2 linked regions of the Nisaea sediminum genome follow. Each later gene encodes a partner of the first gene's protein in a complex. Links are inferred from orthologs where the notes say so. Each region holds a gene or a part of one and is shown in the gene's direction. Other genes may lie near its edges. The genes, in order: xseA and IG122_RS00790.

The links.
Region 2: the proteins of xseA (region 1) and IG122_RS00790 are in contact, whole or in part, in a cryo-EM structure (PDB 8TXR), measured with the Escherichia coli proteins. The link is inferred for Nisaea sediminum from one-to-one orthologs.

What each region holds. Positions count from the first base shown.
Region 1 is NZ_JACZCQ010000006.1:960,203-968,161, forward strand. The notes cover bases 2,637-5,574. They hold xseA (exodeoxyribonuclease VII large subunit), read left to right. Parts: upstream 2,637-3,275; coding sequence 3,276-4,874; downstream 4,875-5,574. Other genes in these bases: purD (phosphoribosylamine--glycine ligase), read right to left, coding at 2,637-3,224; IG122_RS16680 (M23 family metallopeptidase), read left to right, coding at 4,871-5,574. Outside these bases: IG122_RS16665 (bifunctional diguanylate cyclase/phosphodiesterase), read right to left, coding at 1-1,755; more of purD, read right to left, coding at 1,935-2,636; more of IG122_RS16680, read left to right, coding at 5,575-5,680; lpxK (tetraacyldisaccharide 4'-kinase), read right to left, coding at 5,670-6,641; IG122_RS16690 (3-deoxy-D-manno-octulosonic acid transferase), read right to left, coding at 6,638-7,915; IG122_RS16695 (lysophospholipid acyltransferase family protein), read right to left, coding at 7,912-7,959. UniProt on the Escherichia coli protein: Bidirectionally degrades single-stranded DNA into large acid-insoluble oligonucleotides, which are then degraded further into small acid-soluble oligonucleotides.
Region 2 is NZ_JACZCQ010000001.1:165,812-173,816, forward strand. Bases 2,200-5,183 are described here. They hold IG122_RS00790 (exodeoxyribonuclease VII small subunit), read left to right. Parts: upstream 2,200-3,559; coding sequence 3,560-3,808; downstream 3,809-5,183. Other genes in these bases: IG122_RS00780 (efflux RND transporter periplasmic adaptor subunit), read right to left, coding at 2,200-2,306; IG122_RS00785 (histone deacetylase family protein), read left to right, coding at 2,554-3,480; IG122_RS00795 (polyprenyl synthetase family protein), read left to right, coding at 3,850-4,737; dxs (1-deoxy-D-xylulose-5-phosphate synthase), read left to right, coding at 4,758-5,183. Also shown: IG122_RS00775 (efflux RND transporter permease subunit), read right to left, coding at 1-1,174; more of IG122_RS00780, read right to left, coding at 1,179-2,199; more of dxs, read left to right, coding at 5,184-6,677; IG122_RS00805 (TlyA family RNA methyltransferase), read left to right, coding at 6,686-7,438; IG122_RS00810 (DUF2806 domain-containing protein), read left to right, coding at 7,469-8,005. UniProt on the Escherichia coli protein: Bidirectionally degrades single-stranded DNA into large acid-insoluble oligonucleotides, which are then degraded further into small acid-soluble oligonucleotides.

The sequences.
Region 1 (7,959 bases):
CTACCGGATGGTCTGGCAGGCGAAGCCGCCTTCGTCCTTCGCCCGCTTCTTCAGTTCGGCGAAAGCGGTCAGCGCGGTCTCCAGATCGGAGAGCCGCCGGCCCGGCTCGATCACCAGCATGGCAGCGCTGCAGGTGAGCAGCGGATAGTTCCGCAGCTTGCCGTCCCGCCCGCGGGCTTCTATCGAGCCGCGCTCCCGGGCTTCCCTGTCATAGAAACTCTCGACATCCCGGGCGAACTGGTGGCGCGCCTCGTAGGCGAGACGGCTGACCTCTTCAGGATCGGTTCCGATGCTTCCGACGAAGAAGTCGTCCCCGCCGATATGCCCGACGAAGAAATCGGGTCCGCTGAAGGTCTGCCGGAGATTTTCCGCGAACAGCAGCAGCGCCCGGTCGCCCTGCCGGAACCCGTAGGTGTCGTTGAAGGGCTTGAAGTTATCGAAGTCGAAATGCAGCAGCGCGCAGGTCTCTTCCGTGTCGGTCACCGCGTCGGCGATATGGTCCGAGATCGAGGTGTTGCCGGGCAGCTTGGTCAGCGGGTTCATTTCGCGGGCGAAGATGAGGTTCTTCTCGTTGAGCACCCGGAGCAGGGAAGAATTGTCGAGGAAACCGATATATTGCGCATTCTCGACGATGATCACGCCGTTCAGTGAGTCGTTGTGGCTGTAGATCTGCAGAATGCGCTCGGCCTGTGTGTGGATGTCCGCGATTGGGCAGGGGCGCACGAAATCGCCGAGCCGCTTGCCGAAGCTGCGGTTCACGATCAGGTCCTTGCCGTAGGGTGAGAAGGCGTAGGCCTTGAGGTCGACGTCGCGCACGATCCCGAGCGGACGATCGTTCATGTCGAGGACGGGAAACAGCCGGGCGCTCTCGTTCGTGCGGAAGGCATCGAACACGTCCTGCATCGGCGTCTCGATCTTGAGCGTCGGTACGGCGACGATCTGTTCGCGCAGGATATGCTGGTCCGAGGAACGGGCCCGCCGGTCGCGGCGGCGCGCCGTCATCAGGGTCTCGTAGCTCCGGCTGAGGCTCTCATGCTCCAGCGTCGGCCGCGCCACCAGATAACCCTGAACCAGATCGAAGCCGAGCTCGCGGCAACTGCTCAGGTCCTCCTCGGTCTCCACACCCTCGGCGATGGTCTGGATACCCAATACCTCGAACATGTCGATCAGGCTCGAGACGAACAGCTTCTTCTTCGGGTCGCGGGCGACATTGTTGATGAAGTAGCGGTCGAACTTCACGTATTCGGCATGCTCTTCATGCAGCAGGCGCAGGCGGGCATAGCCTTCGCCGAAATCGTCGAGCGCGATCTGGATACCGTGATCGCGCGCCTGGCGGAGCGCCTTGGTGGCGGCGCTGTCCTGGGAAATGTCCGACTTCTCGGAAACCTCGAGACAAAGCTGCGTGCTCGAGAGTCCGAGCCCGGCCATGGCCTCCAGAATGCCCGTGGTCCGGTTGCTCAGATGCGGCAGGCTGCGCGCATCGATATTGAAGAACAGGTGCAGGCCGTCCGCGCAGGATAGCGCGGCGAAATCCCGGAGGGCCTTGTTCAGCAGGCGGGCCTCGAGCTCCTCGACCTGGCCGTGCTCGGCGGCGCGGTCGAAGAGATCGGCAATGCTTTCGAAACCGAGTTCCGCCGTCCCGCGCAACAAGGCCTCAAAGCCGTGGGTCAGGCCCGTATCGAGATGGACGATGGGCTGGAAGGCGTGCCGAAGTCCTGCGGTCAATGCGTCCATCGGCGGAAAGTGGCCGCTCAACTGGAGCATTTCCGCGCCGCGTGAAGCGGCCGAATTCGAATTGAGCACTGCGATTCGCCACAAAAAATTAGGGCATACTTACGTACCCTTTTTATTTCATTTCGCGGCGTTTTAAATCCTTTTGTGTGTGAAGGTTAGATGACCGATTTCTTGGAATTTCTACTGTTTTCGGCAAAATTTTATTGATCGGCGGCGCCCTGTTCGCGCGCAATTGCCCGCCAGCCGATGTCCTTGCGGCAGAACCCGTGCGGCCAGTTCACCGTCCCGACGGCTTCGTAGGCGCGGGATCGTGCTTCCGATACGGAGGCGCCGCGGGCGGTTACGACGAGCACCCGGCCTCCGGTCGCCAGCAGCACGCCCTTGTCGGTCCGCGTCGTGCCGGCATGGAACGTTGTCACTGTGCCGGTATCCTTGGGCAGCTCCGCGATCAGGGTGTTCTTCTCGTAGGAACCGGGATAGCCGTTCGATGCGAGGACCACGCAGAGGGCCGCCTCGTCGCGCCAGCGGAGCGTGATCTGGTCGAGCTGTCCGTCGGCGGAGGCGATCAGGGCCGGCAGGATGTCGCTCGTCAGGCGCATCATCAGGACCTCGCATTCGGGATCGCCGAAGCGGACATTGTGCTCGATCAGCTTGGGGCCGTCGGCGGTGATCATCAGGCCGGCGAAGAGCACACCCTTGAACGGCATGCCTTCCGCCGCCATGCCGTCCACGGTTGGCTGCACGATCTCCATCATGACCCGGTCGATCATCGCCTGGTCCATCACCGGGGCCGGCGAATAGGCCCCCATGCCGCCGGTATTCGGTCCGGTGTCGCCGTCGCCGACGGCCTTGTGGTCCTGCGCCGCCGCGAGCGGGAGGGCAGTCCTGCCATCGCAAAGGGCGAAGAAGCTGGCTTCCTCGCCGATCAGGCATTCCTCGATCACGACCTCCTCGCCGGCGGCGCCGAAGGCCTTGTCGGACATGGCGTCCTCGAGCGCCGAGATCGCCTCGTTCACGGTCTGCGCCACGGTGACGCCCTTGCCGGCGGCGAGCCCGTCCGCCTTGACGACGATCGGCGCCCCCATTTTCGTCACGTAATCCTTCGCGGCCTCAAGATCGGTGAAGCGGGCATAGGCGGCGGTCGGGATGTTGTGCCGGTCGCAGATGCCTTTCGTGAAGGCCTTGGAGCCCTCGAGCTGGGCCGCGGCGGCGCTCGGTCCGAAAGCCTTGATGCCGGCGGCTGCCAGCTTGTCGACCAGTCCGGCGACGAGCGGCGCCTCGGGCCCGACCACGACGAAGTCGATGGCCTTCTCCTTCGCGAAGGAGACCAGTCCGTCCAGGTCCTCCGCCTTCACCCCGACGCACTCCGCGACCTCCGCGATGCCGGCATTGCCGGGTGCGCAGTAGAGGTGATCGCACAGCGGCGAGGCAGAGATGGCCCAGCACAAGGCATGTTCACGCCCACCGGATCCGACGACCAGAATTCTCATTTTCGTGTCCCCATGCTTTCGCTCGGCGGCCTTGTAGCATAAATTCCGGGGATGCAAGACGATAGCCCGCAGCCCACCGGCAACATTCCCGAATTCTCCGTCAGCGAGATCTCCAACCAGGTCAAACGGACCGTGGAGGGCGCCTTCGAGCATGTCCGCGTGCGCGGTGAGATCTCGCGTCCGACCCGGGCCGGGTCGGGCCATGTCTATCTCACCCTGAAGGACGAGAAGTCGGTGCTCGACGCGGTCTGCTGGCGCGGCACCGCGGAGAGGCTTTCGATCCGCCCGGAAGAGGGCATGGAGGTGATCTGCACCGGCAAGCTCACGACTTTCCCCGGGCGATCCAAGTACCAGATGGTGATCGAGCAGATGGAGCTCGCCGGCGAGGGCGCGCTCCTGAAGCTGCTGGAGGAGCGCAAGCGCAAGCTCGCCGCTGAGGGCCTCTTCGCCGACGAGCGTAAGCGACCGTTGCCGTTCCTGCCCAAGGTGATCGGCGTCGTCACCTCGCCGACCGGCGCGGTGATCCGGGATATCCTGCATCGCCTTTCGGACCGCTTCCCGACCCATGTGCTGGTCTGGCCGGTACTGGTGCAGGGCGAAAGTGCTAAGGACCAGGTCGCGGCCGCGATCGAGGGCTTCAACCGGATGGCGCCGGACGGACCGGTGCCGCGTCCGGATCTGCTCATCGTGGCGCGCGGTGGCGGCAGCCTCGAGGATCTCTGGGCTTTCAACGAGGAGATCGTGGTGCGCGCGGCGGCGGCGAGCGAGATCCCGCTGATCTCCGCCGTGGGGCACGAGACCGACACCACGCTGATCGATTTTGCTTCGGACAGAAGGGCGCCGACCCCGACGGCGGCGGCCGAGATGGCGGTGCCGGTACGAGCGGAACTGCTCGCCACGCTGATGCAGGACGAGTCGCGGCTCTTCAACGGTCTGCAGCGCAAGCTCGGCGAGGCGGAGACGCGTCTGACCGGGCTTTCCCGCGGGCTCGGCGATCCGCGCTCGATCATCGAGGCGAAGGCGCAGACGGTGGATTACCGCTGGCAGAGTGCGAGCGCCGCGACGGACCGGATGCTTTCACGTCTCGCAGACCGGGTGCGCGATCTGGCATCTCAGATCCCGGAGCCGGCTGCGGAGCTCGGCCGGCTGGAAAACCGCTTCGTGACCGCGCGGCAGCGGATGGATTCGGTGATGGACACGGTCCGGCAGAATGCCGCGAGCGATCTGAGGGCGGCATCGGTACGCCTCCGGCTCGAACCTGTTACCGAGCGGATGGGCCTCGGCGGACGCGACGCGGCGCGCGCATGGAGCCAGATCGAGCGCGCCGTCGACCGTGTCCTCGCCCAGCAGGGCGACCGGCTGACCTCGGTCGGCCGCATCCTCGAGAGCAATTCCTACGAACAGACCTTGAAACGCGGCTTCGCGCTTGTGCGCGATGCTGAGGGAGCGCCCGTTACCAGTGCCGCGGTGCTTTCCGAAGGTGACGGGGTCTCGATCCATTTCGGCGACGGCAGCCGCGATGCTGTCATTGGTGCGGGCGCGACCGACGGAGCGGCTCCGAAGAGCGGGCCCCAGAAACCGGCGGCCGCGAAACCCGCGGCGAAGCCGAAACCGGGAAACACCGATCCGGCCCAGGGGAGTTTGCTGTGATCCGCTTCCTTCTGCTTGCTCTTCTCGTTCTGGCGGCCCGGCCGGCCGGCGCGGTCTCGCTGGAGATGAACGGCGCCTTTACCCAGGGCGGCATCATCATGGGTCGTACGGATCCAGGCGCGACGCTCACACTCGACGGCAAGCCGGTCCGGGTCGGCGCGGACGGTGTGTTCGTGCTGGGCTTCGGGCGCGAGGCGGAACCGAAAGCGGAACTCTCGGTGCGCGGCGCGGACGGCAGCGCGCAGCACCGGACTCTCGAGATCGCGAAACGCGACTACAACATCCAGCGGATCGACGGTCTGCCGCAGAAATATGTCGAGCCGCCGGCCGAGGTTCTGGCCCGCATCAAGCGGGAGAACGAGCAGATCAAGGAGGTTCGGAAGATTGACACCGAACGCGCCTATTTCGCCGACGGCTTCATCTGGCCGGCGAAGGGCCGGATCTCCGGCGTCTATGGCAGCCAGCGCATCCTCAACGGCGAACCTAAATGGCCGCATTTCGGCGTCGATGTCGCGGCGCCCGTCGGCACGCCCGTGGTGGCGCCCGCGGGCGGCATCGTCCGGCTGGCGGAGAAGGATCTCTACTATACCGGCGGCACCGTCATTCTCGACCACGGGCACGGTCTTTCCTCGGCCTTCCTGCATATGCAGGACGTGAATGTGAAGGTTGGTCAGGAACTGAAGCGCGGCGATTCGATGGGCACCATCGGCGCGACTGGCCGGGCGACCGGACCGCATCTCGACTGGCGGATCAACTGGTTCGACGTCCGGGTCGACGCGGCGGTGCTCGTGCCGCCTATGGAGTGACCAGCCGGTCCAGCAGGGCACCGAGAGCTTCCGGATCGTCCCAGACCAGATCCACGTCGACGCGCCGGACCATGAGCCGCAGTTCCTCCGGCAGGCGGACATGGTCCTTCGCCGTGGTCAGCAGCAGCGCGTCCTCTTTCTCCGCACGGGCGATCAGGTCGATCAGATCCTCGCCGCGATAGGGTTCGTGATCGCCGAAGGAACGTGTTTCCAGCAGCTTCACGCCGAGGTCCCTCAGGGTTTCGAAGAACTTTTCCGGTCGCCCGATTCCGGCGAAGGCAATGGCACGCTCGCCCTTGAGGCCAAGCGCCGAGCGCGACGGCGCAAGCCTGCCGCGCAGGACCGGAAGCGTCTTTGAGAGCGGTCCGGCAAGACCCTGTTTGTCTTCTCCGAGCAGGACGGCTGCATCCGCGCGGGCGAGCCCGCCCGCAACCGTTTCCCGCAGCGGACCGGCAGGCATCACGCAACCATTGCCGAAGCCGTAGCCGCCGTCGACGACGAGAATAGCCGCGGATTTCGCAATCGTCGGATTCTGGAAACCGTCATCCATGACGATGACGTCCGCCCCGGCCGCGGCGGCCATATCGGCGCCTTTCGCGCGGTCCCTCGAGATCCAGGTCGGCGCGGCCTCGGCCAGGAGCAGGGGTTCGTCCCCGACATCGGCGGCGCTATGCCGCTCCGGTAGCACCTGAAGCGGCCCGGCGAGGCGGCCGCCGTAACCCCGGCTGAGGAAGGCGACCTTGAGTCCGCGTTTTCCGAGCGCCCGTCCGAGCGAGAGAGCGACGGGCGTCTTGCCGGCACCTCCCGCGACCAGATTGCCGATGCAGATGACCGGAACGGGTGCCCGGTAGGGCCGTGTGGCGGCGGCACGCAGGGCCGCGCCTGCACGGTAGATCCAGGAGGCTGGCGTCAGCAGGGCCGGCAGCAGTCCGCCGCTCCGCCAGAAGCCGGGGGCCCTCACCTTCTTTCTCCATGGGCGTCGACTGCGGCGCAGATGCGCCCGGCCATCTCGTCCGCGATGGCGCCCTGACCTTCGGCGAAGGCTTTCGCGTTGGCGCCGAGTTCGGCCCGCTGCGCATCGTTCTGCAGCAGGTCCCGCAGCCGCCGTCCGAGATCTTTCGCGTCGGCGATCTCGAGCGCGGCCCGTGCGCCGATCATGTCGGTCGCGATGTCCGCGTTCTTCGCCATCAATTGCCCAAACAGCACAGGCTTGGCGAAATGCGCCGGCTCCAGCGGATTGTGCCCGCCGACCGGGATCAGCGACCCACCGACGAAGACCGCGTCCGCCAGCTCGAACAGGGTGCCCATCTCGCCCAACGTGTCGGCGACATAGATCTCGGTTTCCGGAGACGGCAGGGCATTTTGGGAACGGCGGGCACAGCGCAGGCCCTGAGTTTCGAGCGAAGCGGCGATCTCGGCGCCCCGGTTCGGATGACGCGGAGCGATAATTGTCAGCAGATCGGGACGAACTGCGGCGGCGATCCGATGCGCTTCCGCCGCGGCGTCTTCCTCGCCCGCATGGGTGCTGGCGGCAAGGATCACCGGGCGGCCTGCCGCCGCATCTCTCAGTTCTGCGAGGCTTGCCGGGTCGGCCGTCAGCGGCGCGGCGGCGCGCTTGAGGTTCCCGACATATTGCACCGGCGCCCGGGTCAGGCTTTCGAAGCCCGCCTTCTGCGCCGGATTGCTCGCGAGGATGAGCGAGAAATCCGCAAATAGGCGCCTGGTGAAAAGCGAGAGCCGTCGCCACCGCTCGAAGGAACCCTGCGACATCCGGGCATTGGCGAGAATGAGCGGAATTTTCCGCTGTCCCGCCGCGAGCACGAGGTTCGGCCAGAGATCGGATTCGACGAAGATCGCGGCGTCCGGCCTCCAGTGATCGAGGAAAGCGGAGATCCAGGCAGGGTGATCGAGCGGTACGAACTGGTGCATGGCGCGCGACGGGAGCCGGTCGGCCATCAGTCTCGCCGAGGTCAGGGTGCCGCTGGTCAGGAGGACGTTGAGAGCCGGATCGCGGTCGAGCAGACGTTCGATGAGGGCGAGTGCGGTCTGGCACTCACCGACACTGGCGCCATGCACCCAGAAGAGCGGTCCTTCCGGGCGTGCAAGAGACGCTTCCCCGCGCCGCTCGGATATCCGCGCCGGATCCTCCTTGCCGCGGGCAAGACGGCGTCTCAGCAGAAGGTCCAGGACGGGGGACGCGAGACGCATCGCGCCGTTGTAGATCTGGAAAATCATGCCGCGGCCGCCGGATCGGGATCGGCGGGGAGGATGGGTTCGGT
Region 2 (8,005 bases), on another replicon or contig:
GGCCGAGCGCCGCCATCGCGACGAAGGACCCGATCACCGAGACCGGGATGGCGAGACTGACAACGAGTGTCGCACTGCCGCTGCGCAGGAAGAGGTAGAGCACGAGAGCTGCGAGCATGCCCCCGACCCAGATATTCTGCCGCACCAGCTCGATCGCTGAATCGATGTAGGTCGTTTCGTCATAAACCTGGACGATGCGGAGCCCGCGGCTGGGCAGAAGCGTCTCGTTCAGCTCCTTCAGGGTCGCGCGGACCTCCTCCATGACCTCGATGACATTGGCCCCGGTCTCGCGGTACATCGGCACGCCGAGGGCCGGAATGCCGAACTGGCGGATACGGGCGACCGGCTCCTTGTAGCCCATCTGGACTTCGGCCACGTCCGCGACCGTGACGCGCGCGACGCGACCGGTCATCGGATCCTCGATCGAGCGCAGCACGACCCGGCGGACGTCCTCCATGGTCTCGAAGTCGCCCTCGGTGCGGACCACGTACCGGCGCTTGCCTTCCTCGACCGCGCCGGCGGAGATCGAGGCGTTGGCCTCGCGCAGCGCCTGCAGCACGTCCGGGATGGTCAGCTGGTACTGCGCCAGCAGCTGCGGCTCTACGACGACTTGCATTTCCCGTTCGGCACCGCCGTAAATGCGCGCCTCGCCGATGCCGGGGATGCGCTCGATGCGCGATTTCACGAAATCCTCGGCGAAATCGCCGAAGGTGTGGATCGGTGCCTCGTTGCCGTCGTTCCGCATGATCACGGCCCAGGCGATGGCGTTGTCTTCCGAGCCTGAGGTCTGGAAGGTCGGCTCGTCGGCCTCGTCCGGATAGCCGCCGACGCGGTCGAGCCGGTTGGCGACCAGCAGCAGGGCCTTGTCCATGTCGTTGCCCGGGGTGAATTCGAGCTCGATCCGTCCGCGGCCGTCCTCGGCACGGGAAATCATGGATTCAAGTCCCTCGAGACCGCGAAGCTCGTCTTCCTGCCGATTGATGATCTCGCGTTCGATCTCCGCCGGCGCGGCGCCATTCCATTGCGTGGTCACGGTGATCACCGGGCGGTTCACGTCGGGCGCCAGCTGGATCGGGATGTTGATCAATGCGACGATGCCGAACATCACGACCATCAGCACGACGGCGACAACGGCGACAGGACGGTCGATCGAGACCCGGATCAGGCCGTTCATGGCATTATCCCTTTACCTGGACAGCTACAGGCTGTCCCGGGCGCAGACGTTCATTGCCCTTGATCACGACCTTATCGCCGGGGGAGAGGCCTTCCAGCACTTCGAACCGGTTGCCGAGGGACTCGCCGATGACGATCGTGCGCGGCTGCACCTTGCCATCCTGAACCAGATAGACGCGGGGCTTGGCGCTGTCGAGCAGCAGCGCGTCCTTGTGGACGCTGATCACAGTACGCTCCATGCCGACCGGTATGAAAATCGTGACGCCCTGGTTTTCGGCGATCCGGACCGCGTCTTCCGTCAGTTCCGGGGTAAAACGCACGGCGCGGGTCCGGGTGCGCGGGTTTTCCTCCGGAATGATCGCGCGCACCGTGGCATTGAGACGCCGTCCGTCCTGGAGCTGCACGCCAACAAGTCCTCCGGGCGCGAGACCCGAGAGCCGTTGCGAGGGCACGTCCGCCTCGATTTCCAGCGCTTCGTCGTTCATCAGGGTGACGATCGCTCCGCCAACCTGCACATGGTCGCCGGCAACCACATGCCGGGCGAGCACGACCCCGGAAAAGGGTGCGCGAATGCTTGCGTCCGCGAGTGCGATCTCGGCCAGCTGAAGTTCCGCACTGGCACGCGCCGTCTCGGCTTCACTCTCGGCAAAGCTGGCCGCTGCCGCTTCCAGATCCCGCTGGGCGTCTTCGAGGGCGTTTTTGCGGAATGCGTTCGAGCCACGGAGCTGTTCGGTGCGGGCCAGTGTCTGCTCGGCCTTGGCGCGGTTCGCAGACGCGCGCGCGAGCTGCGCCTCGGCCTTCTTGACCTCCGAGGCCCTGAGGCTGCGCTCTGCCCGCAGCCGGTTGTCGGCCAGGTGTGCGATCACATCGCCTTTCTTGACCCTGTCCCCGGCGCGCACGGAAATCTCCTCGACCCGCTCCGACACCCTGGTCGCGACGGGACCGAGTTCGAGAGCCACGAAACGCCCGGTGGCGGGAGCCGTCTGCGTCAATTGCTCCTCGCGGACTTCATCAACTTCGACCGGACTCGCCTTGCCCTGGGCGAATGCAGGCGGAATGCAAGGAACGAGGATGGAGAGCGAAAGGAAAGCCGGGACGATGCCGCGGCGCAGAGACTTCAAGACAGACGGCATTGTGCACACGCCTTCCGACGCCAAATTGTTGAAGCGACCCGTGTCGGTGATTTCTTCCGGGAAAAGGTTACGAACGCGGTAACCACGATCTTGCCGGGCGCCGGTCTTTATCGCAATCGTTTCTAAGATGGATCCGTTCCGGATCGCGGCAAGTTGACGCTGGAAGGTGCGGCGGCGTTCTTGCTAAGAACGGTCGGCGCGGCATTGTTCGTCGTGGAAGTCGGCGTAACGTTGGGGAGGGACGGAAATGACGACGATGCTTTTCACCCATGCGGATTGTTTCGGCCACGATCCGGGCCGCATGCATCCGGAGCATCCGGCTCGTCTGAAGGCCATTCTGAACGCGCTCGACGCGGAGGAATTCGCGGCGATCGAGCGCCGCGAGGCGCCGAAAGCGACCGTGGAACAGATCGCCCGCGCGCATCCGCTGGATTATGTCGAGGCGATCCTCGATGCCGTACCTGAAAGCGGCGAGCGGCATCTCGACGGCGACACGGTGATGACACCGGGAACTGGCGACGCGATCCTGCGCGGATCCGGCGCGGCCTGCGCGGCGGTCGACGCGGTGCTCGGCGGTGAGGCGAAGAACGCTTTCTGCGCCATGCGGCCGCCGGGACACCATGCCGAGCCGCGCACGCCCATGGGGTTCTGCTTTTTCAACCAGATCGCGGTCGGGGCCGAGCAGGCGCGGGCCGTGCATGGGCTGCGCCGTGTCGCGATCGTCGATTTCGACGTGCATCACGGCAACGGAACCCAGGCGATCTTCGAGGCCGACGGCGGCGTCTTCTACGCCTCCACGCATCAGACGCTGCTGTTTCCGGGAACCGGGAAACAAAACGAGCGCGGCGTCGGCAACATCTGCAACGTGCCGCTGCCTCCGATGGCGGGCAGCGAGCAGTTCCGCGCGGCGATCAGCGAGATCATTTCCCCGAAGCTGATCGATTTCCATCCGGAGCTTCTCATGATCTCGGCCGGGTTCGATGCCCATATCGACGATCCGCTCGCCTCACTCTGCCTCACCGAGGAGGACTTCGCCTGGGTAACCGAGGAGCTCATGCGTGTCGCGGATCTCGTCTGCGACGGGAAGATTGTCTCGGTTTTGGAGGGCGGTTACGACCTCGAAGCGCTGGCGAATTCGACGGCGGCGCATGTCCGGACGCTGATGAAAGCCTGAGTGCGGACCGAGCCCGCCCGGCCTTGTAACGCGGGCGGGCGGGAACTATTGTCGGGCAACGGTCCGAAGGAGATGCCTCTTGAGCGAAAACACATCCGCAGAAATCGGTGCCCTCAGCTTCGAGCAAGCGCTGGAACAGCTTGAAGCGATCGTCGGCAAGCTCGAATCCGGCAGCGGTACCCTGGATGATGCCATCAATGCCTATGCGCGCGGAGCGGAACTCAAGGCCCATTGTCAGAAGAAGCTGGACGAAGCGCGCATGAAGGTTGAAAAGATCCGGCGCCCGGACGGCGATGGCGCTCTTTCCGCCGAACCGTTCGACAGCTGATCCATATTTCCGTCAAAGACTGAGCAGGACCGATACCGGACATGACCGATCTTAAGGACGCGATCGCGAGCTGCGCGCGCGAGGTCGAGCGCGTAATGGAATTCCTGTTGCCAGAGGCCGACGATGCCGAGGCGCGCCTGTTCGAGGCGATGCGTTATTCCTGCCTCGGAGGCGGCAAGCGGCTGCGTCCATTCATCGTCCAGCAGTCGGCCAAGCTCTTCGCCGTCGATCCGCGTTGCGCTTACCGCGTCGGCGCGGCGGTGGAATTCATGCACTGCTATTCCCTGATTCACGACGATCTGCCGGCGATGGATGACAGCGATCTGCGCCGCGGTCGGCCGAGCTGTCACAAGAAGTTCGACGAGGCAACCGCGATCCTCGCGGGCGACGCGCTGCAGGCTCTGGCCTTCGAGGTGCTGTCTGCGGAAGAGACCAGTTCCGACGCCTGGGTCCGCGCCCAACTGGTTGCCGGCCTCGCGAGGGCGGCGGGCGGTACCGGCATGGTCGGCGGCCAGATGATCGACCTGCTCGCCGAGGACGAGGAGATCGATATTTCGGCGATCACCCGGCTGCAGCGCATGAAGACGGGCGAGATCTTCGCCTTCGCCGCGACCTCGGGCGCGATCATGGGACACGCGACCAAACGTCATACCCATGCGCTGCATTCCTTTGCGCAGGAGCTCGGGCTCGCCTTCCAGATCGCGGACGATCTGCTCGATTACGAGGGGGATTCCAACACCACCGGCAAGCCCGTCGGGCAGGATGCGAGCGCCGGAAAAGCGACCTTCGTCTCCATCCTCGGGCCCGAACGGGCCCGCGCTCAGGCGAAGCTGCTGGCGGAACAGGCGGCCCGCGCCCTTGATTTATTCGGTGATCGGGCAGACCTTCTGAAACAGGTCGCCGCCTATGTCGTCGATCGTACGCATTGAGCCACCGCGCTGATTTGGACATGCCTGACCGCAGAACCCCGCTTCTGGACCGAGTTCGCGTTCCCGCAGATATGCGGTCCTTCACAGACCCGCAGCTGAAACAGCTGGCGGAGGATCTGCGTCGCGAGACCATCGACGCGGTCTCCGTAACCGGCGGGCATCTCGGCGCCGGGCTCGGCGTGGTCGAGCTGACGGTGGCGATCCACAATGTCTTCGACACGCCGCGAGACAAGGTGATCTGGGATGTCGGCCACCAGGCCTATCCGCACAAGATCCTGACCGGGCGCCGCGACCGCATCCGCACCCTGCGTCAGGGCGGCGGGCTGTCCGGCTTCACCAAGCGCTCCGAGAGCGAATATGATCCGTTCGGCGCCGCACACAGTTCGACCTCGATCTCCGCGGGCCTCGGCATGGCGGTGGCGCGGGATCTGAAGGGCGAGGATTTCAATGTCGTCGCGGTGATCGGCGACGGCGCGATGAGCGCCGGCATGGCCTACGAGGCGATGAACAATGCGGGTGCCTTGCGCAACCGTATGATCGTCGTCCTGAACGACAATGACATGTCGATCGCGCCGCCGGTGGGAGCGCTGAGCGCGCATCTCTCGCAGCTAATTTCCTCGAAGCCGTTCCGCAGTCTGCGCGATCTCGCCAAGCAGTTCGCCCAGAACCTGCCGAAGCCGATGGAGGAGACCGCGCGCCGGGCCGAGGAATTCGCCCGTGGCATGGTCACCGGCGGCACATTGTTCGAGGAACTCGGCTTCTACTATGTGGGGCCGGTCGACGGGCACAATCTCGATCATCTGCTGCCCGTGCTCCGTAATGTCCGCGACATGGACCGCGACCGCCCCGTGCTGCTGCATGTCGTGACCGAAAAGGGGCGGGGCCATCCCTTTGGAGCGCCGGCGGCGGACAAGTATCACGCGGTGCCGAAATTCGACGTTGTGACCGGCGAGGTGAAGAAACCGGTCTCGAATGCGCCGAGCTATACCGCGGTCTTTGCCGACGCGCTGGTTACGGAGGCGCGGGAAGACGAGCGCATCGTCGCGGTGACGGCGGCCATGCCGTCCGGAACGGGGCTCGACAAGTTCGCCAAGGCCTTTCCAAAGCGCAGCTTCGATGTGGGTATTGCCGAGCAGCATGCCGTGACCTTCGCGGCCGGCATGGCCTGCGAGGGCATGAAGCCCTTCGTGGCGATCTATTCAACCTTCCTGCAGCGCGGCTACGACCAGGTTGTGCACGATGTCGCGATCCAGAAGCTGCCGGTGCGCTTCGCCATCGATCGCGCGGGTCTCGTCGGAGCCGACGGAGCGACCCATGCCGGGGCTTTTGACCTCGCCTATCTCGGGTGCCTTCCGGATTTCGTCATCATGGCGCCGTCGGACGAGGCGGAACTGGTCCGTATGGTCGCGACCGCCGCGGCGATCGACGATCGTCCGAGCGCATTCCGCTATCCGCGCGGCGAGGGTGTCGGCGTCGAGCTGCCGGCGCGCGGCGACGTGCTGGAGATCGGCAAGGGTCGGATCGTGCGTGAAGGCACCAGGGTCGCGCTTCTGTCGCTCGGCTGCCGGCTGCAGGAATGCCTTGTCGCGGCGGATGAACTGGCGGCGCGAGGGCTTTCAACCACAGTGGCCGACGCGCGCTTCGCCAAGCCGCTGGACCGGGACATGCTGCGCCGTCTCGCTGCGGAGCACGAGGTCCTGATTACCGTCGAGGAAGGCAGCATCGGCGGCTTTGCGAGCCAGGTGCTGCACGCACTGGCCGAGGACGGTCTGCTCGAGTCCGGTCTCAAGGTCCGGCCGATGGTGTTGCCCGACCTGTTCCTCGATCACGATGCGCCGGCCCGGCAGTACCATCTGGCCGGGCTCGATGCGGAAGGCATCACGAACACCGTTCTGGCCGCGCTCGGCGTCGACAGGGCCTCGGCACCCGCCCGCGCCTGAGTTCCCTCATGTCTTCCAAAACGCCTTCCGAACGCCTCGACACGGCGCTCGTGAGCCGCGGGCTTGTCGACAGCCGCAGCCGCGCGCGGCAATTGATCGAGGCGGGAGACGTGATCGTCGACGGCATCGTGGTGACCAAAGCGGCGGCAAAGATCTCTCCGGCACAGGTGCTGGCGCTGGCTGAAACGGCGCATCGCTGGGCCTCCCGCGCGGCGCTGAAACTTGTTCATGCGCTTGATCATTTCGCGATCGATCCGGCGGAGAAGATCTGCCTCGATGTCGGTGCCTCTACCGGTGGCTTCACCGATGTCCTGCTCGATCGCGGTGCGCGCCGTGTCCATGCCGTCGATGTCGGGCACGGCCAGCTGATACCGCGCCTGCGCGACGACAGCAGGGTCGTGGTCTACGAACATCTGAATATTCGCGATCTCACACCAGAGATGATCGGGGAGCCGGTCGGGCTGATCGTTTCCGACGTCAGTTTCATCTCCCTGAAGCTGGCCTTGCCGGCGGCGCTTGCCTGTGCGGGAGAGGGCGCCGGGCTGATCGCGCTGGTCAAACCACAGTTCGAGGTCGGCCGGGCGCGGATCGGCCGCGGCGGGATCGTGCGGGACGAGCGCGCGCGACGGGATGCGCTGGAAGAGATCGGCGGATGGCTCGAGCAGGGCGCGGGCTGGCAGGTATGCGGCGCTACGGACTCGCCGATTTCCGGAACAGACGGGAATCAGGAATACTTAATTGCCGCGCGAAAACCGTGCTAGGCTTCCGCCGGTAACAGTAAGGCTCTGTGCATGACCGAAGCAGACCGCAAGACTTCCGCCGCGGGACGGGCCAAGAGCCGGTCGAAGAAACCGGCGGCGACGTCTTTCGATCCCGCGTGCCTCAGATTCAGCGAAATGCTCGCCTACGGCCTCGGCGCCAGCGGGCGGAGCTGGCTGGACGCCGTGCGCAATGGCGACGACCGTGAGGAAAGCGGACTTATCGAGCGCGCTGCGGCCCGGGTCAGCGAGCGCGACCTCCGCCGGCAGCAGAATATCGAGGCGATTTTCTCCCTCGCCATGACCATGCTGAAGGACAATGCGGACGCGGACGGGCATGTCGATCCGGACTGGAGCGTGCGCTTCATCGAGGCCGCATCCGATTGCGGCGACCGCGCCGGCCAGGAAATGTGGGCGGCTTTGCTGGCGCTGGAGGCGGAAGAGAGCGGCGCTGTCCCGCCGGTGACATTCCGTGTCATGAGCACGCTCAATCGCGCCATGATCCGCTGGGTGGCGATCCTCGCGAAGTTTCGGATCAACAACTTCCTGGTCCGGCTGTCCGACGAGTTC